DNA from 2 places in the Sulfitobacter mediterraneus genome. Region 2 is predicted to be linked to the other one. Evidence: riboswitches for the same ligand, from Rfam matches in the RefSeq annotation. Region 2 holds a riboswitch; the other holds the start of a gene.
What was found. Region 2 has a riboswitch for cobalamin ahead of JNX03_RS10340 (aromatic ring-hydroxylating oxygenase subunit alpha). Riboswitches for the same ligand answer to the same signal wherever they lie in the genome.

Region 1 (10,611 bases), 770 kb from region 2:
TTGGCATCCGGCGGGGCATTCATCCTTTGCCTCCAGCCACGATAGCAAGACCCCTTATGACATGATCGAGATGCCATATGGGCCGCAGGTGCTCTGGCCGGACCATTGCATTCAGGGCAGCATGGGTGCGAAGTTTCATATGGAATTACAGCAAGACCGTGCTGATCTGATCATTCGCAAAGGGTATAACCCGGCCATCGACAGCTATTCCGCGTTCTTTGAGAATGATCACAGGACAGCCACTGGTCTTGAAGGATATCTGCGCACGCGGGGCATCTCCGAGCTGACCATGGTCGGGCTGGCGTTGGACTTTTGTGTGAACTTCTCGGCAGTGGATGCCGCGACCCTTGGCTTTGACGTGACCGTGCGCCGCGATCTGTGCCGCGCGATTGATCTGGATGGATCATTGGCCGCTGCGATTGAGGGTATGGAAAACGCCGGTGTGACGCTGGCCTAGGAGCCTGAACCTAAAGTCCCTCAAAAATCGGCTTGCCCCGTGCGATGATCCCTTTGACCAGCTTCAGTCCGCGGGTCTGTTCATGCCGATCGCCAAAACGGTCATTGGACACAACAGGCAGGGATTGTTCTCGGGCGAATTTCAGAATGAAGGCATCCGCTTCGGTTTTGGCCGGGCACACCCGCACACGGCTTTGCGGAAGGCCTAGCGCCTTGGCAAAGCTTTTTTCGGTCATGGATGTGTCGTTCAGATGGTGCCGGGAGGAGGCATCCAAAAAGACAAACGGTGCATAGCTGCGTCGGCGCAGATCATCCACGACCATACACAACGTGGACAGCTCGGCCTGCTCCCCGTCCCAATACAGGACGTTGGTGCCGTCAATGACGATTTCCTTGCTGTCAGGTTGCGGACCTTGTGGTGCAGACCGGTCCTGGGCCGAAGTACGGGTTTTGCCCAGCCGCGCGCCAAGGGCGAGGATCAACACAAACAACGTCGCGCCGATCCAATAGGGCTGATAGACCCCGGTGAGCGGATAAAACTGGGACAAATAGGCACCGAACAGCGCCGTGAGGATCAAGGTGATCAGACCAAAGCGGGCAAGACAGGCGAAATAGCCGACAAACGCCAGTACAACAGTGCCAAGCCGGATAACATCGAACTGATCCATAAACCTGCCTTTCAGAACGCCGCTCTGGCATTGGGGTATCCGCACTCTGTCGGATCAATAGGGGAATAATGTGGCAGCCCTATCACCGTGAGTTGAAAAAATGCAATGCCCCCTGCGCGGGAACCTGTCTTGCATCGACGCCGAGCAGGTTCCATGAACCGCGCTGAGCCTGCTTGCCAGTGCCGCCCGGCTTTGCTTTAACCGACAAACCTAATTGCCGGAGCCTCTCATGGTCGATATCGCAACCCGCGTCTGGAACCACAAATGGAAGATCGACCCGATTGTCCGGTCCCTGATCGACACCGACTTTTACAAGCTGTTGATGTGTCAGTCGATTTTTCGCAACAAGCCAGACACGCAGGTCACTTTCAGTCTGATCAACCGGTCCAAACATGTGCCACTGGCCAAACTGATTGACGAGGCGGAGCTGCGCGAGCAACTGGATCATGTGCGCACTCTGTCGCTGAGCCGGGGGGAAAGCACCTGGCTGCGCGGCAACACCTTTTATGGCAAGCGCCAGATGTTCAGCCCCGAGTTTATGGAATGGTTCGAGGGGTTGCGCCTGCCGCCCTATCAGCTTGAGCGGCGCGGCGATCAATATGAGCTGACTTTTGAGGGGAAATGGCACGAGGTCATGCTGTGGGAAATTCCCGCCCTTGCTATCTTGATGGAACTGCGCGGCCGTGCCGTGCTCGATGAAATGGGCCGGTTTGAACTGCAGGTGCTTTATGCCCGTTCCATGACCCGCGTTTGGGAAAAGATCGAGGTTCTGCGCGATATTCCTGATCTGTCGATTGCCGATTTTGGCACGCGGCGCCGGCATTCCTATCTATGGCAGGACTGGTGTGTGCAGGCCATGCACGAAGGTCTTGGAGATGCGTTCACCGGCACGTCAAACTGCAAGATTGCCAAAAGCCGCGAAGTTGAGGCGATCGGCACCAATGCCCATGAGCTGCCTATGGTCTACGCGGCCTTGGCCAAAGATGACGCCGCGCTGGCCCAAGCACCGTATGACGTTCTGTCCGATTGGCATGATGAGCATGAAGGCAACCTGCGGATTATCTTGCCTGATACCTACGGCACCAAGGGTTTTCTCGACAATGCGCCAGATTGGCTTGCGGGCTGGACCGGCATCCGCATCGACAGCGGCGATCCGGCAACCGGCGCGCAAACGGCGATTGATTGGTGGAAGTCACGCGGTGAAGACCCCTTGGAGAAACGGGTGATCTTTTCGGACGGATTGGACGTGGACAAGATCCGCACCCTGCACGCGCAATTTGCGGACAAGGTGAAAGTATCATTCGGCTGGGGTACGCTGTTGACCAATGATTTTCGGGGCCTGGTGCCCAATGACGCGCTTGCGCCGTTCTCGCTGGTCTGCAAGGCGGTGTCGGCCAATGGGCATCCCACGGTCAAACTGTCGGACAACCCGAACAAGGCCATGGGACCGCAAGACCAGATCGACCGATACAAGCGCGTTTTTGGCGTTGGCGATCAGGCGGCAGAGGATGTGGTGGTTTAATCCCCTTCCGCCTGCCTCAACCGCCGTTCGCGCCAGATGATCAGCAACCCGCCGACGATGATCAACAACGCCCCGGGGAAAAGTTCGCCCCATGGGGTCTCATCAAAGAACGCCCAGCCAAAGACAAAAGCGATGGGGATACCGAAATAGCTGAACGGGGCCAGATCGCTTTGTTCGGCCATGCGGTAGGCGGCGATCAGCAACAAAACGGCGGTACCGCCAAAGGCGCCCATCCCGCCGATCCAGATCAGGTCACCGGTGTCTCTGAGCGGCGAAAAACCCGTTGTCAGCACCGCAAGCAAAAGCGCCCCGATTGCCGCCAATGCCGATGAATAAAGGTTGATCAAACCCGTTGGCACATCTGCGTCCATCATCCGTGCTGTGACGCCGGTGAGCGCATAACAGACCGCCGCCGCCAAGGGCAAAAGTGCGGCTGGGGTAAAGGTATCGCGCCCTGGGCCGACCACCAAAATCACACCGACAAAACCCACCAGAACGGCCGCCCACCGCACCGGCCCAACCTTCTCACCCAACAAAACGGCCGCGAGTGCGACCATGAACAACGCATTGGCGTAAGTGATGGTCGATGCGGTGGCAAAGCTGAGCAACCCGAGGGAAAGATAGAAGAAATACTGCGCAAAGGTCAGAACAAACCCGCGAAACAAGGCCAGTTTCCATTGCCGCAGATGCCAACGCCGCCCGGCTTGATGCCATGCTCTTGAGGACCATAGCGCAATCGCGGCGGGGATCAGGCCAAAGAGGTTGCGATATGCCGAAAGTTCCGCCGCACCATAGGGGCCGGACAGGTATTTGATGATCAATCCCATGGAATCGAAAAGGACAAGCGCGATCAACGAATAACATATCGCGAGGGTCGTTCGGCTGAGGTGCATAGGGCTCCGTTCTGGCGGGCACGATTCGCGTGGCGCAGTGCCCGTGGAGAGATTTATCTGCACATTCCACCGATAAGGCCAGCAAAGATGCGTTTTAGGCTGTTGGCTTGTCGCAAATCTACCTTGCCAACGATCTGGTCAAATGCGACATTCGCCGGGCTTGGTGTTCCGAAGCGCGTCCAATCTGGGCGTGGAACCGAACAGGGAATTCAGTAAGGATCCTCCGCGATCCGAAGCCGAAGCCGCCCCCGCGACTGTAAGCGGTGAGCCTGCGCCCAACATGCCACTCGTCCTCGGACGGGGAAGGCGGGCAAAGGCCACGACCCGCGAGCCAGGAGACCTGCCAAGCAAATGAAACGCAATATGCCGTCGGGTGTGACGGTAAGGAGAAAAAGAAGATGACAACAACAACCAAGACACGCGCAATCAGCACATCCCGTTTTGTTCCTGCGGTTTTCGCAGTGGCACTGGGTGTGGCACTGATCACCCTGACCGGCCACGTTCAGGCAGCTGCCCTGCACGATGCGGCACATGATGTCCGCCACGCCACAGGCTTTCCCTGCCACTAAACGCGATTGCGTTCAGGTTTTCTGCGGCCTCACCTTGTTGGGTGAGCCGTTGAGATAGTCTTCCCTTCGCGGGGTTTTTGGCGTTTCCGTATTCTGATTGCTTGGAGTGGCGGCCGTTCAGCGGCTGCTTTCTTTGCGTTATGGCAACCGCTTTTTTATATCCCGCATCTCGCGCCACAGGCGCTCTACCACAAGGATTTAGGTTCCTATGTTGTCCCGCTTTATCATCAGCGCCGTTTTTGCCGGTGCCGCGGCCGGTCTTTTGACCGGTCTTCTACAGCTTGTTTTTGTACAGCCTGTTCTTTTGCATGCCGAACTCTATGAAGGCGGCGATCTCGTTCACTTTGGTGCCGAAGCCGTCAGCGCCCATCCGGAACTGCCGGGATTTGACCTGATGCGCGATGGCCTCAGCGTGATCTTCACGATGCTCACCTATACCGGCTACGCGCTGATCTTGATCGGCGCGATGAGCTTTGCCGAAGAGCGCGGCACGCCCATCACGGCCCGTTGGGGAATCCTCTGGGGGGTCGCCGGTTTTGTCGCTTTCCATCTTGCCCCTGGCTTTTCGCTTGCCCCCGAGGTGCCGGGGGTTGCTGCCGCTGACGTGACCGCGCGTCAAATCTGGTGGTTCGCGACCGTGGGCGCCGCGGCGGTTGCTCTTTGGTTGATCGCATTCGGGCGCTCGCCGGTCATGATCTTGATCGCTGCAGCCCTGTTGGCCGCGCCTCACCTGGTCGGTGCACCGGAACCTGACAGCTTCTCCGGACCGGTTCCAACCGAAATCGGTGCCTTGTTTGCCGCCCGTGCATTGGGCGTTGGCTTGGCGGCGTGGGTCATGCTGGGTGCTTTTGCGGCGTATTTCTGGCAGCGCGAAGGGCAACAGTGACATGAGCCGCACGCTTTCTCTTTTTGTCATAGGTCTCGTTTTCGGTGGCGGTCTGGGTTTCTCGATTGCCGCCGGAAACGGCGTCACATTTGACGGCCATGACCATGCTGACCCGTCCGCCCATGGCGGCGCGATGGATCATGCAGCTATGGGGCACGGCAGCGGCAGTGACCACGAAATGATGCATGACACGCCCATCGACCTGCCTGCCGCAAATGCGCCAACGGTTGCGATGGAATTGACCGCTGATCCGATGGCCGGCCACAATCTGCACATCATCACCAGCAATTTTGCCTATGCCCCGCAGCAAGCCAGCCTTGGCCATGTACCGGGTGAGGGGCACGCGCATGTTTATATCAACGGTGAGAAATTGGGCCGCGTTTATGGCCCTTGGCTGCACATCGCCAGCCTGCCCAAGGGCGAAGTCACGGTCGAGGTCACATTGAACAGCAACGATCACCGGCCCCTGTCGGTGAACGGCACCGCCATTTCCGCCAGCACGACGCTGACGGTGGACTAGGGGCCGCTTGCCCCGATCACATCGGTGGGCTAGGCCGTTCGCCAGCCGCCGAAATTTGAAAGGTCAGTCCCATGACCACGACACTGCATGTTTGCACCACCTGCCGCGCTGGTGAAGTGCTCGAAGAAGACGCCCCGCGCCCCGGCGCGCAGCTCTATGCAGCGCTCATCGAAAAAGGCGCACCTGACGGCGTACAGATCATCGGCGTTGAATGTCTGTCGGCCTGTTCCCAAGGCGCGGCGATTGCCCTGTCCGAACCCGGTAAATGGAGCTACGTCTATGGCCGTCTGACCAAGGCGGATGTGGATGACATCCTTGCCGGTGCAGCCGCCTATGCCGCAACCCATGATGGCCTGGTGCCGTGGCGCGAACGCCCCGTTATTTTCCGCAAGCAAAGCCTTGCGCGTATTCCCTCTCTGACCCTCCCCGAGGAGCCAAAAACATGAACGACCTGTCCAAAATCCCCGTCACTGTGATCACCGGCTTTCTCGGGTCCGGCAAAACCACGCTGATCCGCCACTTGATGACCAATGCGGGTGGTCGCCGCCTTGCGGTGTTGGTCAACGAGTTTGGCACCGTTGGCGTCGATGGCGATATTCTCAAATCCTGCGCGATCCCAGATTGCCCCGAAGAGAACATCGTAGAGCTGGCAAATGGCTGTATCTGCTGCACCGTGGCTGACGATTTTATCCCGACCATCGAGGCACTGATGGAATTGCCGACGCGCCCCGATCACATCCTGATTGAAACCTCCGGTCTGGCCCTGCCCAAACCGCTGCTGAAGGCGTTTGACTGGCCCGCGATCCGGTCCAAGATCACGGTGGATGGGGTCATTGCCCTTGCAGATGCCGAAGCTGTCGCTGCTGGCCGTTTTGCCGCTGACGAACATGCGGTGGATGAACAACGCAAGGCGGACGACTCACTGGACCACGAAACGCCGCTATCCGAGGTGTTCGAAGATCAGATTTCCTGTGCCGACATTATCCTGATGTCCAAGGCCGATCTGGCAGGTGAGGATGGCTTGTCCAAAGCCCGCGCCGTGATCGAAGCCGAAAGCCCGCGCCAGATCCCGATCTTGCCGATGAGCGAAGGCGTGATTGATCCAAACATCGTACTGGGCCTCAACGCCAAGGCCGAAGACGATCTGGCTGCACGCCCCTCGCACCACGACGGTCACGACGATCACGAACATGACGATTTCGAAACCATCGTCGTGCCAATGCCCGAAGTCGATGATGTGGATGCCCTGGTGGCCGCCATCGAAAAGCTGGCCAACGAACAGCATATTCTGCGCGTCAAAGGCTACGTCGCTGTCACCGGCAAACCGATGCGTTTGTTGGTGCAGGCCGTGGGTGCACGGGTGCGTCAACAGTTTGACCGCCCATGGGGCAGCGATGCGCGGCAGGGCCATCTGGTGGTGATCGCTGAACACGATCACATCGACACCGCAGCCATTCGCGGCGTTTTGGGGGCCTGATCCATGCATGTGGTCTTCCGCGAAAGCCATGGGCTGGAGGATACTGAAACTCCGTTTGATCCGGGGCAAACCCCTGCGGATCTGGTGGTGCTTTCGTTTTCCGACAGCGACCTTGGCGCTTTCGCGGCAGGCTGGCATCGGGGCGGCGGCGTTGAGGGCAAATTGCCGACGTTGCGCCTGTGCAATCTTGTGGCATTGCGCCATCCGGCCTCTGTCGACAACTACGTGGAACAGACCCTAACAGCGGCCAAGGGTATCTTGATCCGTCTGATTGGCGGGGAAAACTATTGGCCCTATGGCATCATGCAAGTACAGGATTTTGCCCGCCGCAATGACATCGCCTTGGCGGTCTTGCCTGCTGATGGCCGCGAAGACCCGGCGCTTGACGCCCATTCGACCTTGCCTGTGTCCACCCTGCGGCGGTTGCAGCACCTGTGTGACACCGGCGGGACCGTGGCCGCGCAAGCGGCATTGGCACAGCTGGCACTCGCGGCGGGTTTCTATGCTGGTCCGGTCAAAGGCACGAAGACGGTGCCGCCCTGCGGTGCCTACGATCCCGAATTGGGCGTGATCCCCTTGCCGGAAGCCGCGGCAAACGTCGTCGCCGTCACCTTTTACCGCAGCTATCTCACGGCCGCTGATACCGCGCCAATTGATCAGTTGATGCAAACACTCCGCGACCGGGGCTTTGCCGCAGTGGGGCTTTTTGCACCCTCCCTGAAGGACGAGACAGGCCGCGCATTCTTAGACGATGCCCTGGCCCACTTGAGGCCCGCCGCAATCATCAACGCCACCGCATTTTCCGGGCGCGGCAGTGATGGCACGTCGCCCCTCGATGGCACCGGATGTCCGGTGTTTCAGGTCGCCCTCTCGACCGCGCGGCGCAAGGATTGGGACACATCCGAACGCGGCCTTTCCCCTGCTGATCTGGCCATGCATGTTGTGTTGCCCGAAGTGGACGGGCGCATTTTCACCGGTGTTGTCAGCTTCAAAGCGCCGGACAAGAAAGACCCACACCTGCAATATTCCCGTTTTGCCCATAGGGCAGAGATGGACCGGATCAATGCTGTTGTAGACCGCCTTGAGGGCTGGCACCGGCTGGCCCGCACGCCGGTGCAAGACCGAAAACTTGCGCTGGTCCTGTCCACCTATCCCGGACGCGCCGACCAAATTGCCCATGCCGTTGGCCTGGATGCGCTCGCCTCGACAGAGGCGATGCTCACCGCGCTTGGCGAGGCCGGCTACAACACCGCCCAAGCCAGCGGTTTTGGTGAGATCCTGACTCGAGAAACCATCGCTTGGGATATCGCCGATTACACCGCGGCGCTCGCTTCGTTGCCGCAAACTTTGCGCGATGATCTCGCAACAGCATGGGGTGATCCACAGGACGATCCACTGTTCCGCGACGGGGCTTTCCATTTCCCCGCGCGGGCTTGCGGAAATGCATTGGTGGCGCTGCAACCCGAACGTGGCAGCATAGATGCCCGTGACAGCGATTATCACGATCTCGAACGGGTGCCGCGCCATTCCTATGTTGCGTTTTACCTCTGGCTGCGGACGCAAGGCCATCACGCGCTGATCCATATCGGCGCGCATGGCACCCTCGAATGGCTGCCGGGCAAGGCCGTGGCTCTGTCAGATAATTGCTGGCCCGAGGCGCTGACGGGCGATTTGCCGGTGATCTATCCGTTTATCGTCAATGACCCTGGGGAGGCCGCGCAGGCCAAACGCCGCATTGGCGCGGTGACGCTTGGGCATCTTCCACCGCCAATGAAAGACAGCGAAACACCTGATGGCCTTTTGCAACTGGAACGGCTGCTGGACGAATATTCGACCGCCGATGGCCTTGATCCGGCCCGCCGGGACCGTCTGATTGATACGATCCGGTCCGAGGCCCAGGCCGCCGGTGTGGAAAAGGATCTGGGGCTGGACGATGATGCCAGCGCCGCCGAGGCGATCACCCGCATTGACCGTTTTGTCTGTGACATCAAGGAAAGCCAATATGGCGATGGGCTGCATATCTTTGGCGCGGGGCAGGGCGAGTTTGATGGGCTTCTGACCGCGCTGGATGGCAAGCGGGTCACCTCTGGCCCGTCCGGCTCCCCTTATCGCGGGCGGTCCGATGTTCTGCCAACCGGGCGCAACCTTTATGCCGTGGACCCGCGCAGCGTGCCCAGCCGCGCCGCTCATGCCCAAGGGGTCAAACTGGCCGAAGAGCTGATCCGCCGCCATCTGCAGGACGAAGGGGATTACCCCAAGGGATTGGTCATCGATCTATGGGGCTCCGCCACCATGCGCACGGCTGGTGAAGAGGTTGCCATGGCGCTGCATCTTGCCGGGCTGTCGCCGAAATGGGACGCGGGCAGTGAACGGGTCAGTGGCTTTGAAATCCTCCCGCTCGCGTTGTTGAACCGTCCGCGTATCGATGTGACATTGCGGGTGTCCGGCTTGTTTCGCGATATCTTTCCCGGACTGTCGCAATTGTTCGAATCCGGTGCCGCCGCCCTTGCGGACCGCGAAGAAGCGGCGGATATGAACCCCTATCTTGAGCGCAGCCCACGTGTCTTTGGCCCCAAGCCGGGGCTTTACGGGATGAACATGGAAACGGCACTGCAGGACTATTCGGACGATGGGCGCACTGCCGCGGGGCAGGCGTGGCTGAAGGGTTCGGAATGGGCGATCAACGCCAAGGGCGAGGCCCATCAGGACCGCGCCGCGCTGGAGCGGCGTTTGCACAAGGCCGACGGTTTTGCGCATGTGCAGGATCTTCTTGAAAGCGATGTTTTGCTGGCCTCTGACTATGCCAGCCACGAGGGCGGATTTGCCGCCGCGATGGCCCATCTGGGCGCGGCCAAGCCTGCGATGTACCATGTCGACAGCACCCGTCTGAATGCCCCCAAGGCCCGGACCATGCCCGAAGAGATCGCCCGCGTGGTCCGTGCCCGCGCCGCCAATCCCGCGTGGGCCAGCGGTATGATGAGTCACGGGTTCAGAGGCGCGGCAGAGGTCGCGGCAACCCTCGACAATCTGGCGGCCTTTGCACATTTGACCCGCGATGTGCCGGGGCATCTGTTTGATCTTTACTACGACGCTACGCTGGGCCGCGATGATCTTGTCGCCTTTATGCAGGAGGAGAATCCGCTGGCACTCGAAGAGATGCGCAACCGGTTTGCCGCCCTGCGTGATGCCGGTCTTTGGGTGACCCGCCGCAATTCGATCAACGCTGAAATGGACGGTGTGCAATGACAGACGCCGCCCGCCCTGATGATCCCCTGATCAAGGGCTGGTGCCCTGGTGCGCTGCGCCCGATGTTGTCGGGTGACGGTCTGGTGGTGCGGGTGCGCCCTTTTGGCGGTCGCCTGCGCCGTGCACAGGCGGATGGGCTGGCCTCGCTCGCGGCGGCACATGGCAACGGGCTGATTGATCTGTCCAGCCGGGGCAACCTGCAATTGCGCGGCGTGCGTGAGGACAGCTTTGAGGCGCTGATCGAAGGATTGCACGGGCTGAGGCTTCTGGACGCCAATGCCGAAGTTGAAGGTCGCCGCAATATTCTGACCACACCGTTTTGGTCCGTTGGCGATGAAACAGAATACCTCACTGCGGCTCTGACCGATGCTCTG
Region 2 (10,611 bases):
TTTGGAAACCTCGGGCCGGGTGACGTTTGTCGCGGTGACGCAGGTTGAGGCGGCAGAGATTGAAACGCTCACTGATCTGCTCGCCCAGCATTTTGTCACATACTACGGCGCCCCGGATGCCGCTGCCGCCCACCCCGTGGCCGCAGAGGAAATTCGCCAGATGCTGGATCTATGTGACGGGCATGACGCCAACACCCTGCTGACGGTTGCGCGTGAACTGACGCCTTCGGGCGTGCGCGAAGCCTACCGAGTGATCGAGCCCCAGGGCGCAGGGCTTGAGCAATTTGCGGTACATGGGGATCTTGAGGGGTAAAAGAAGCGCAACACCCGGTCGCGCTTCTCGCTTTTTTGCAAGTTCAACCCGGGTGCCGGACCGTCATTGCATCGCGTTGAATACGAAAAGTGTTTCGCCGTTGATCTTGTAATCATTGATCAGCGTCTTTGCGGTGTCTGACACCAGCCACCCCTCCAACTTAAGCGCCAGATCATGCTTCACATGGGCATGTTTTTCCGGGTTCACGGGCAGATAGGCATATTGGTTGAACAGTACCGGGTCGCCCGCAAAGATCAGCGCCAGATCAGCCTTATTGCCGAAGTTGAGCCAGCTGGCCCTGTCCGACATGATATAGGCGTCCATCCCCGCTGCCGTGTTCAGCGCAGCGCCCATGCCTGCACCCACGGCCTTGTACCACCCCCCGAACGTCGCCGGATCAAGGCCTGCTGCGTTCCAAAGGCTCAGTTCCTTTTTGTGAGTGCCACTGTCGTCACCGCGGCTGACAAAAGGGGCCTTGGCATTTGCTATCATCGAAAGCGCCTCTGCTGCGGATGCAGCGCTACCCGCACTCGCCGTATCCGATTTCGGGCCGATAAAGACAAAGTCGTTATACATGATCTCGCGCCGGTGGGTGCCATTGCCAGCAGCCAGAAATTTCTCTTCAGCCTTGCGGGAATGTACCAGGATGGCATCAACATCCCCCGCCGCGCCAAGCTTGAGCGCCTGGCCCGTGCCCACCACCAGCAGCTGCACCTCAAGGTCCAGATCGCGCTTGATCGCAGGCACCAGAATGTCCGACAGGCCGGAGTTGTGAAAGGAGGTCGTGACCGCCATCTTGATGTCATCGGCCCATGCCGCGCCGGTCATCGCCAATGTGGTCACAGCCGCCATCATCAGGGTCTTCATTCTACAATATCTCCTTTTAGAAACGCGCGGGCCTGCGCGGTATTGGGGGTGTCAAAGAACGTTTCTGCGGGACCGCGATCATGGATCTTGCCGCCCAGAAGGAACACCACTTCGCTGGCCAAACGCCGCGCTTGGCCCATGTCATGGGTGGACATGACCAACCGCGTGCCTGCGGCGGCAGCAGATTGCAAAATGGCCTCAACGTCGCGCATCGCCCGCCCATCGAGGGAGGCGCAGGGTTCATCCAGAAACAGCACATCGGGCGAGCGGATCAAAGCACGGCCTAACGCCAGCTTCTGCCGCTCCCCTCCCGACAGGGCGGTCGCCGGACGCGTCAGGGCATCACCAAGGCCGACTTTCTGTGCCCAGAGTTCGGCCTGTGCCCGCGCGGTCTTGCGGTCCACACCCGTCAGACGCAGGGGATAGGCCAGATTGTCCCGCACTGACCGGCGCAGCATCACCGGGGTCTGGAACACAAACGCCTGTCTGCGCCGCGCCTCACTCTCGTCACAGGTCCATGTCACCCGGCCCGCAGAGATCCGGGCAATCCCGTGCAGCAATCGCAGGAGCGAGGTTTTGCCGGCCCCGTTGGGCCCGATCACCACGGTGATGCCTTCGGCCTCAAGACGCAGGTCAACAGGGCCAACCAGCACTTTCCCGCCACGCCGGGTCACCGCGCCTTCAACAATCAGAGGGAACATTGCACTCACCAGCGGCCCTCCTTCTCGGTCTGGGTCAACCAGTGGATCACCAGATTGACGGCAATCGCCATTGCGATCAGGACAAAACCAAGGGCGAGGGCCAGCGCAAAATCGCCCTTGCCGGTTTCCAGTGCAATTGCCGTGGTCAAGACCCGTGTGTGGTGGTCGATATTGCCGCCCACCACCATGATCGCGCCGACCTCACCGATGGCCCGGCCAAAGCCTGCCAATGCCGCCGTCAGCAAGGCCCGCCGCCCATCCCATAGGAGGGTCATTATCCGCTGGGTGTGGGTCGTATTCATTGAAATCAGCAGGTCATGGTAATCCGACCACAATTCGCGAAGGGCTTGATGCGCGATGGAGGCAATCAGCGGCACAATGATGATCACCTGCGCAATGATCATGGCCGTGGGCGTGAACAGCAGGCCAAAAACCCCAAACGGGCCAGAGCGGCTGAGCATGATATAGACAATCAGACCGACCACCACAGGCGGCAGCCCCATTAACGCATTCAGTACCGCAATGGTCAGTCGCCGTATCCGAAACCGGCGCACGGCCAGCAAGGCGCCCAATGGCAATGCGATCAGCGATGCAATCACCAGGGCCGTCAGCGTCACCTGAAGTGACCGCAACGTGATCTCAACCAGGTCCGCATCCAGCGAGACAAGCATATAGAAAGCCTGGGACAACCCGCCCCATAAATCCGACATCTATGTTTGCCTTTCCCCACATCGTTCGGCCCCGAACGCAGGCACAGTAAACACGCCATTGAAGCGGGCAAAATACCAAAAGCGGCATTTTGCAGAAATCGGCCAAAATGACCTTGTCCAATTGTGACGTCATGCCGCCGATAGTCAATTTGACCTAAGACGCAGAGCCTAAAGCCCGATCACCTCGTCCTCACGGATCACGGCAGGATCGTAGGCCTTTCGGGCGAACACCTCGCGCACCATTGGCTCAAAATGTTCTAAGGATTTTGACGGATATTCCGGATCAAAGGATGCCTGATCCCAACGTTCACAAAATGCCGCGCAGGTGTCGAAACAGGGGTGATCCCTGAACCGGTCACGGGCATCTTTGTCCCAGCCGTAATGATGCGCGTAGTAGACCATCTGAAAAATCCCGTGATGCTCCACCGTCCAGGCCACCTCCCAGCGGACAAAGGGGCGGATCACCTCGGCGGAAAAACGGTCATGGTTCTGCGGGGCCAGCCCATCACCAATGTCATGCAGGAGCGCTCCAACGATCCAGTCGATGTCGGCGCCTTCCGCCTCGGCCCGGCTGGCCGATTGCAAGCCATGTTCCAGTCGGGTGATCTGATACCCCTCTAGCGTCGCCTCGCCCTGGCGACGCAGCTCCTCCAGAACCCGATCAGCGGTCAGGCCCAAATAGGGTTTCTCCAATTCATGCAACAGCAGGTATTCTTCCTTGGTGCCGTCCTTCATCTGAGTGAAAGACACCTTTGGATTTGCATCTGTCATTGGCTCGCTCTCCCTTTTTCTGTTGCGCCGTACATGGACAGCTCGCCCATCGACCCTGCAGCAAGTGTGACAGATTGATCCGCCACGGTACGATCATACAACGCCAGATCGGGCACGGCGAAAAGACTGCGCGATCCCGGCGCGTTGATCCACCCGCGTCAAACGTCCACACCGCGCACCAGCATCGCATAATCCCGCCCCGGCACAGCATCCTTTACTCCTAGGATGGCAGTTCTGACCGTCAGCCCGATCCGGCGGCCATTTGACCTGTTGGCACCGGATGCAAAGAAAGCGATCGCTTCGAGTTGCTGCTGTGCGGCGGTCCCCTCGTCGGTGTCAGATGTCCTTACAGCCGCCACAAACACATTTTGTTGATAGGTGTGCCGCTGATCTACTGTCAGTCCACTTTCCATCGCGCATACCCTTAGGACAGCCTTTTCCCCAGTCTCCGCTCGATCAGCGAATTCGCGCCTACCCTCAGTTGACACGCATACGTTGAACTATATGGAGGCCCGCACAACGCAGGCGTCGACGCGCCGATTCTCCATTTTGCAAGGACATGCAGCCGATGACGACCTATAGAATTCCCGCACAGGTGATCCGCAGCAATACCTACACCGGCACCCTTGTTGGGGTCGCACCTACAGAGCTCGTGATCGTGGCACAGGACAACGAAACTGGGTTCTCCTATTCCGTCCCGACGGATCCATTTGGCAACCCTACCGATATCACCTTCGACCGCAACATTTATTCTGCGACCTATTTTGATGGCACGCGGCAAATCCGCGATGACGACTTTGCAATGGTTGTCGATATCAAATGGGGCGGCAACAACTTCTCCACGCTTTATTTGACGCAGGTGATCCTTGGCGGTGAGGTTCATGAGGTGTCGGTTCTGCTTGGTGGGGCCGAGGTGCCACAGTTCACCTCCGTTGCGGTTGCAGAAGCCTGGCTTGGCACTTTTGCCGAAGCCGCCATACCGCGCAAAGGGCCGTTCACACCGGGCCAGCATATCCCATTTGATGCCCCAGCCGGTACTCAGGTAACCGAAGATGACTTTATCGTCGGCTCACCCGGACCTGACCCGATCAGCGCGGGCATTGGAAATGACACGATTGATCCGGGCGCAGGGCACGACACAATTGATGGCGGTGCGGGGGATGACACCGTCCTCTATACCGGAGATCAAAGCAGCTACACTCTGACGCTGTCAGCAGAGGCCACGACGATCACCAATCGCCTGTCCTCCGATACGGATATCGATACCCTGATTGATGTGGAGTTTCTGGATTTTGGAACAGAAATGGATGTCTTTGGCGGCCAGCCCATGCATCTGGATATCTTTGACGGACCAGCCAGCCTGAATGCCGAAGAATTCTCCGAAATTGTTGAGCTTTACGTGGCTTATTTCAACCGGGCACCTGATGCTTTGGGGTTGTTCTTCTGGGCCGGAAAATACGCCGAGGGGCTGAGCATTGCCGATATGGCGGCGAGCTTTTTCACGCAGCAGGAGACGCAGGAAACCTATGCGGCTGTGATGGACGACGCGGGCAACCTCACCGATGTCAGTGCCTTTGTGACCGCCGTCTACCAAAACGTTCTGGGCCGTCAGGCGGATCAGGCCGGTTTCGATTTCTGGGTCGATGTTCTGGAAAACAGCCCCGATGTGACCCCGCCCAACTTTATCCTGGCGATCATTCAAGGGGCCAAGTTTCCTGCTGATCCTGTGCCGCAATCCTATGTCGATCAGGCCTATCTGGAAAACAAATCCGACATCGGCGCCTATTTTGCAGTGATCAAAGGCATGTCAGAGGTCGGCAATGCCAGCACAGCCATGCAACTCTTTGACGGGTCCGACGACAGCCTTCTGGCGGCCAAGAACGCCATTGATGCATTTCACGTTTCCGCAACGGGCCCGACAGACGGCGAGTTTTTGATGCCGCTTGTGGGTGTGATTGACGACCCCTTTGCCTTTGTCTGAGGAACGCCCCCTCCGACACCAAGGCCGGAGGGGGATCCCCTAAATCTCGATCGACACCTTGCCCATCGGGTGTGAACAGCAGGCCAGGACATATCCCGCCTCGATGTCATCCTCCGAGATGCCGCCGTTGTGGACCATATGGACATCACCCCCGGTCTTTTTGACCTTGCAGGTGCCACAAACCCCGAAAGTACAGCCCGACGGGATGTTCAGCCCTGCCGCCCGGGCCACGGCCAGAACAGTATCGGTTTCGGTACATTTGTGACGCACGTCCGACTGCGCGAAGTAGACTTCCGCAGTGCTCTCCTCATCCGGGACCACATCATCCAGATCAGGCTGATCCGCCTCTTCCTCAACAGGTGCGCCAAAGCTTTCCTGATGATAGTGGTCCATGTCAAAGCCAAGCCCCGCCAGCGCGTCGCGCACAGCCTGCATGAAAGGCTCCGGCCCGCAGCAATAGACCTCGCGCTCCAGATAATCGGGGGCCATCAGACCCAGCATCAGCTGGTTGAACATACCCTGATACCCGGTCCATGGCGCATAGGGATCGGGCGCCTCGACGACAAATTTCACTTCCAGCCCCGGTGCGCGGCTGGCCATCTGCTCAAGCCGCTCACGAAAAATGATTTCCGAAGGCACGCGGGCGCAATTGATGAACACGGCATCCAGATCCGTGCCTTCATCCCACAAACAGGTGGTCATCGACATCATCGGGGTGATGCCGGAGCCTGCCGAAATGAACAGATATTTGTCGGCCTTGCTGTCCGCATTGGTGAAAAGACCCGCCGGACCAAACGCCTTGAGCCGCACGCCGGGCTTGAGGTTATCGAGCATCCAGCGTGTGCCGATGCTGTCGCTCTGCGCTTTGGCGGTGATGGTGATGGACCGGGGCCGCGAGGGCGAAGACGAGATCGTATAGGTCCGGTGCACCGTGCCGCCCGGCACAGGAAGTTCAAGCGTCAGAAACTGCCCCGGTTGATAGTCAAACAGCGCACCAGATGGCGCACGAAAGGTAAAGCTGGCCACATTCGGCATTTCCGGAATGACCGAAACGCACTCCAGCATTTCATCATCGGTCCATGTCCCGCGCATGGGTTTGTTGCTCATATCGTTCATTACGCCTACTCCGCCGCAAGTGAATTAGGGGCGAGCCGCGCGGACAGGGTCCCGCAGTACCAATCGACAAACTGCGCAACGCCGGATTCCTGCGTGGGCGAATAGGGACCGGGTGTATAGGCCGGCGAATTGATACCCTTTTGATTGTCTTCGACAACGCGGCGGTCTTCGTCATTGGTGGCCATCCAGACCTCGGTCAAACGTTTCAGGTCATAATCCACGCCCTCAACCGCATCTTTGTGAACCAGCCATTTGGTGGTGACTTCGGTTTCCGTCGGGCTCACGGGTGTTACACGAAAGATGATGGAATGATCCGGCAGGAAATGGTTCCACGTCGAGGGATAGTGGAACTTCAGCAAGGTGCCAGCATCATCAAATGGCACGCGGCCCAACCAGCGGCGCACGGCGGTTTTCCCATCCAGAGTATAGCTTTTGGCGCCTTCTTTCAGTGGCATCCGCGCAAGCCGGTATTGGCCGCCTGCGTCCAGCTGGAAATCCGACCGGATGCCCGCTGCTTCACAACGTTGGAAATGCGCGGCCAAGGCGGGTGGCGTGTCGCCAGCTTCAATTCCAGTGACAGATGGATCATCGGGGAAGGTTCGGCACAGCGAGGGATGGTTGCCACCGCAATGGTAGCACTCGCGGTTGTTTTCCCAGACCAGCTTCCAATTGCCATTCTCGATGATCGAACTTTCGAACGCCACCTTGGCATTGCCCAGATCATGGGGTTCCAGATAAGGTGCGGCCAGTTCTGCAAAACTGTCAAAATCGGGCGCTTCGTCCCCCAGACAGATGTAAACCAGCCCAGCCAGCTCGCGGCAGTGCACCGACTTCAAACGATGTTTGGAAGGGTCAAAGTCCGGTCCCATGTCACGCGCCCATAGAAGTGAACCGTCCAGCTCATAGGTCCATTGATGATAAGGGCAGACCAGCTTTGGCGCGTTGCCTTTGGCGGCGGTACAAATCACCGACCCACGGTGGCGGCAGGAGTTGTGGAACGCGCGAATCTGGCCATCCGCACCGCGAACGATGATGACGCGATAGGCACCAACGGTGTGGGTGATATAGCTGCCGGGCTTTTCCAACTCACAGGCCGCGACCGCAAACAACCAATCACGGTAGAAGATCGTTTCAAGATCGGTCTGAAACACCGCCGGATCATTGTAGAACGGTTGCTCCAACGCGTAACCGATCTGGCGTCCCGCAAGCAATGCATTGATATCGTTGTTCATCTTGTGCTTCCCGGCCGCTGGGCGCGGCGTTGCTGGAGCGATCGGCAGCACAGCGCGGGGGTGGGCGCCACAAGGAGGACGTGCACCCAAGCCAGCGCCTGCACCGCCGCCCGCGGATTGACGTTTTGCAAGGCTGGTTTCCGGGCTTGGAAGGTGCCAATGGCACGGTCGCATCGCCTTCCCGAGGTCCTCTCTCAGTGGCGTTTGGTTGCGACCTTCCCTTCCTTACCGTTGCGGGGGCAGCGCCGGATTTGCACCAGCTTCCCAATTCTCCGCCTCCCCCAAGGTTTGAGAAAAGCAGCACCTTACAAGCTGCAAATAATCCGGCCCTAAGCAGTCAGTCGTTTCAAATTGCGACCAATCGAGCGCCCGAAAAGACACTCAGGCAGATGTGGCAGATTCTGAGAAAACCCCACTTGATCAAGAGCGACGAAGAGCGAATCCACACCAGATCTTGTGTGCAGCAAGGCACGATCCCCACATCTAGAGGTGGGCTAAAACAGGAACGTCACTTTGCCGATCAAGCAGCGACACGCCCGGGTCGTCGATCCCCAAAGTTGGTCGGTGAATGACAATTTGCCTGCGGCAGGCAAAGGATTCTCCGAGAAGCGATGCACCCCTTGAACGAGCCGGCACATTGGAATCAGGCGGCAAGCATTTTGTCCCCTGCGAAGGATGCAAGCCAATCAGACGAAGGTTCCGGGAAGGCGAATTTGGATGAAATGATTGACGAATTACAAATATGGCTCTTTCTATACCGTCGAATATTTTCCTTAATAGACTGTTATTAGGGAAAAATTTTTCAAACACTTTGATCAACATATAAAAATCCTGAAAAATTGATTGACGTCCATCATTTTACAACACAACCTATCCCGCACGGTCATCAAGCCTTCGGTGATTGGAGGAGGTCCAATGAAAAATCCGACGCTCCATGACGTCGCGCGGCTGGCTGGTGTCAGCTCTGCGACCGCTGATCGCGTATTGAACCGGCGTGGAAACGTGGCAGAGAAATCTGTCCGAAAGATCGAAGAGGCCGTCGCGCAGTTGGGCTATGTGCGCAATATTGCTGCCGCCAACCTATCCAGAAAACGCGGGTATCACCTGGCGTTTGTGCTGCCGCGCCGTTCGCACGCTTTTTTTGGCCGCATGCATGAACAACTGCAAAAGGCGGCACTGCATCTTAAATCCGCCCGCGTCGCCATTGACGTAATTGAATTTGAGGCTTTTGACGCTCACGCGTTGGAGGTCGCCGTCTCAGGGCTGTCGGAAACGGGTTACGACGGCGTTGCCTTTGTCGGACTGGGCCAGAGAACCGCGCTCATGCCATTGGTGGCATTGCGCAACTCGGGCGTAAAGGTCGTCTCACTGGTCTCTGACGGCCCTCAAGATTGCCGTGATCATTACATCGGCATTGACAATAAAAAGGCCGGGCGCACCGCCGCACGTCTGGTTGGTATGGGCCACGGTGGCAAAGCAGGCCGCGTGATTGTCACCGCTGGTTCGCTGGATGCGCGCGACCATTCCGACCGGATCGAAGGGTTCACAGCGGTGCTGGAACAGGATTTTCCGAGCATCGAAATCACATCCGTGATCGAAACCAAGGACCAACCCCGCCAGATGCGCGCGTTGTTGTCCGAACGCCTGCGCGGTGACGATGGCTACACGTCAATCTATAATGTCGGCGCGGGCAACGAAGGCTTGGTGGATGCCGTTCGGATGAATGGCCGTGATGGCCTTTCCATCTGCGTGGTTCATGAACTTTCCGCTTGTACCCGCGACGCATTGGAAGACGGCACCATCGACGTGGCCATCGACCAGCGCCCCGAGATTGAACTCAACCGTGCGCTCGCCCTGCTGCAAGCCATTGTGGATGACCTGCCGCCCCCACCGGCGCCGGAGCTGATCCCAGCGATCTACTTGCGTGACAATCTTCCCAATGAGCCGCTTTGACAGAAAGGCCCTTCCCAAATGACCACTTTTTTCGAAGACCTCAGCCCCCTGCGGTTTGATCCAGATGCCAATGGTCTTGCCTTTCGTCATTACGATCCGGACGAAATGTTCATGGGCAAGCGGATGGAAGATCATCTGCGCTTTTCCGTAGCCTATTGGCATTCCTTTGCTTGGCCGGGCGGTGATCCGTTTGGCGGCCAGACCTTTGAACGCCCTTGGTTTGGCGACACGATGGATTTGGCCCGGATGAAGGCCGACGTGGCCTTTGAAATGTTTGACCTGCTGAACGTGCCGTTCTTTTGCTGGCACGACGCGGACATCCGTCCCGAGGGCACAACCTTTGCCGAGAGTCGTCGCAATTTTGAGGAAATGGTCGATTACCTGACGGGCAAGATGGAAAACGGCAAAACCAAGCTGCTGTGGGGGACCGCCAATCTGTTCAGTCACCGCCGCTTCATGGCAGGCGCCGCCACGAACCCCGACCCAGAGGTATTTGCCTGGTCGGCAGCCACCGTGAAACTGTGCATGGACGCGACCCACAAGATGGGCGGCGAGAACTACGTTCTGTGGGGCGGGCGCGAGGGCTATGAAACCTTGCTGAACACCGACCTCAAGCGCGAACGCCAACAGGCGGGCCGGTTCTTGCAGATGGCTGTCGAGTACAAGCACAAGATCGGGTTCAAAGGTGCGATCCTCGTTGAGCCGAAGCCGCAGGAGCCAACCAAGCACCAATATGATTTCGACGTTGCCACGGTCTACGGCTTCCTCAAGGAATTTGGCCTGGAGAACGACGTTCAAATGAACATTGAACAGGGTCACGCGATCTTGGCCGGTCATTCTTTTGAGCATGAGCTGGCATTGGCGACATCTTTGGGCATCTTCGGATCCATCGACATGAACCGCAATGATTACCAATCGGGCTGGGATACGGACCAGTTTCCCAACAATGTGCCCGAGGTCGCATTGG

Region 1: another riboswitch for cobalamin. It lies ahead of JNX03_RS14215 (CbtB domain-containing protein); the one in region 2 lies ahead of JNX03_RS10340 (aromatic ring-hydroxylating oxygenase subunit alpha).

What each region holds. Positions count from the first base shown of each region.
Region 1 is NZ_CP069004.1:2,871,294-2,881,904, forward strand. It holds gene pncA (bifunctional nicotinamidase/pyrazinamidase) at 1-457, shown strand, start outside; gene JNX03_RS14200 (NYN domain-containing protein) at 468-1,124, opposite strand; gene pncB (nicotinate phosphoribosyltransferase) at 1,354-2,646, shown strand; gene JNX03_RS14210 (DMT family transporter) at 2,643-3,539, opposite strand; cobalamin riboswitch at 3,684-3,901, shown strand; gene JNX03_RS14215 (CbtB domain-containing protein) at 3,938-4,108, shown strand; gene JNX03_RS14220 (CbtA family protein) at 4,317-4,994, shown strand; gene JNX03_RS14225 (hypothetical protein) at 4,996-5,514, shown strand; gene JNX03_RS14230 (DUF1636 family protein) at 5,586-5,960, shown strand; gene cobW (cobalamin biosynthesis protein CobW) at 5,957-6,991, shown strand; gene cobN (cobaltochelatase subunit CobN) at 6,995-10,237, shown strand; gene cobG (precorrin-3B synthase) at 10,234-10,611, shown strand, end outside.
Region 2 is NZ_CP069004.1:2,105,597-2,116,207, forward strand. It holds gene JNX03_RS10300 (DUF6505 family protein) at 1-313, shown strand, start outside; gene JNX03_RS10305 (substrate-binding domain-containing protein) at 377-1,180, opposite strand; gene JNX03_RS10310 (ATP-binding cassette domain-containing protein) at 1,177-1,881, opposite strand; gene JNX03_RS10315 (ABC transporter permease) at 1,887-2,591, opposite strand; gene JNX03_RS10320 (HD domain-containing protein) at 2,760-3,362, opposite strand; gene JNX03_RS10325 (hypothetical protein) at 3,521-3,775, opposite strand; gene JNX03_RS10330 (DUF4214 domain-containing protein) at 3,931-5,343, shown strand; gene JNX03_RS10335 (hybrid-cluster NAD(P)-dependent oxidoreductase) at 5,383-6,459, opposite strand; gene JNX03_RS10340 (aromatic ring-hydroxylating oxygenase subunit alpha) at 6,465-7,691, opposite strand; cobalamin riboswitch at 7,806-8,014, opposite strand; gene JNX03_RS10345 (hypothetical protein) at 8,175-8,513, opposite strand; gene JNX03_RS10350 (LacI family DNA-binding transcriptional regulator) at 8,607-9,644, shown strand; gene xylA (xylose isomerase) at 9,663-10,611, shown strand, end outside.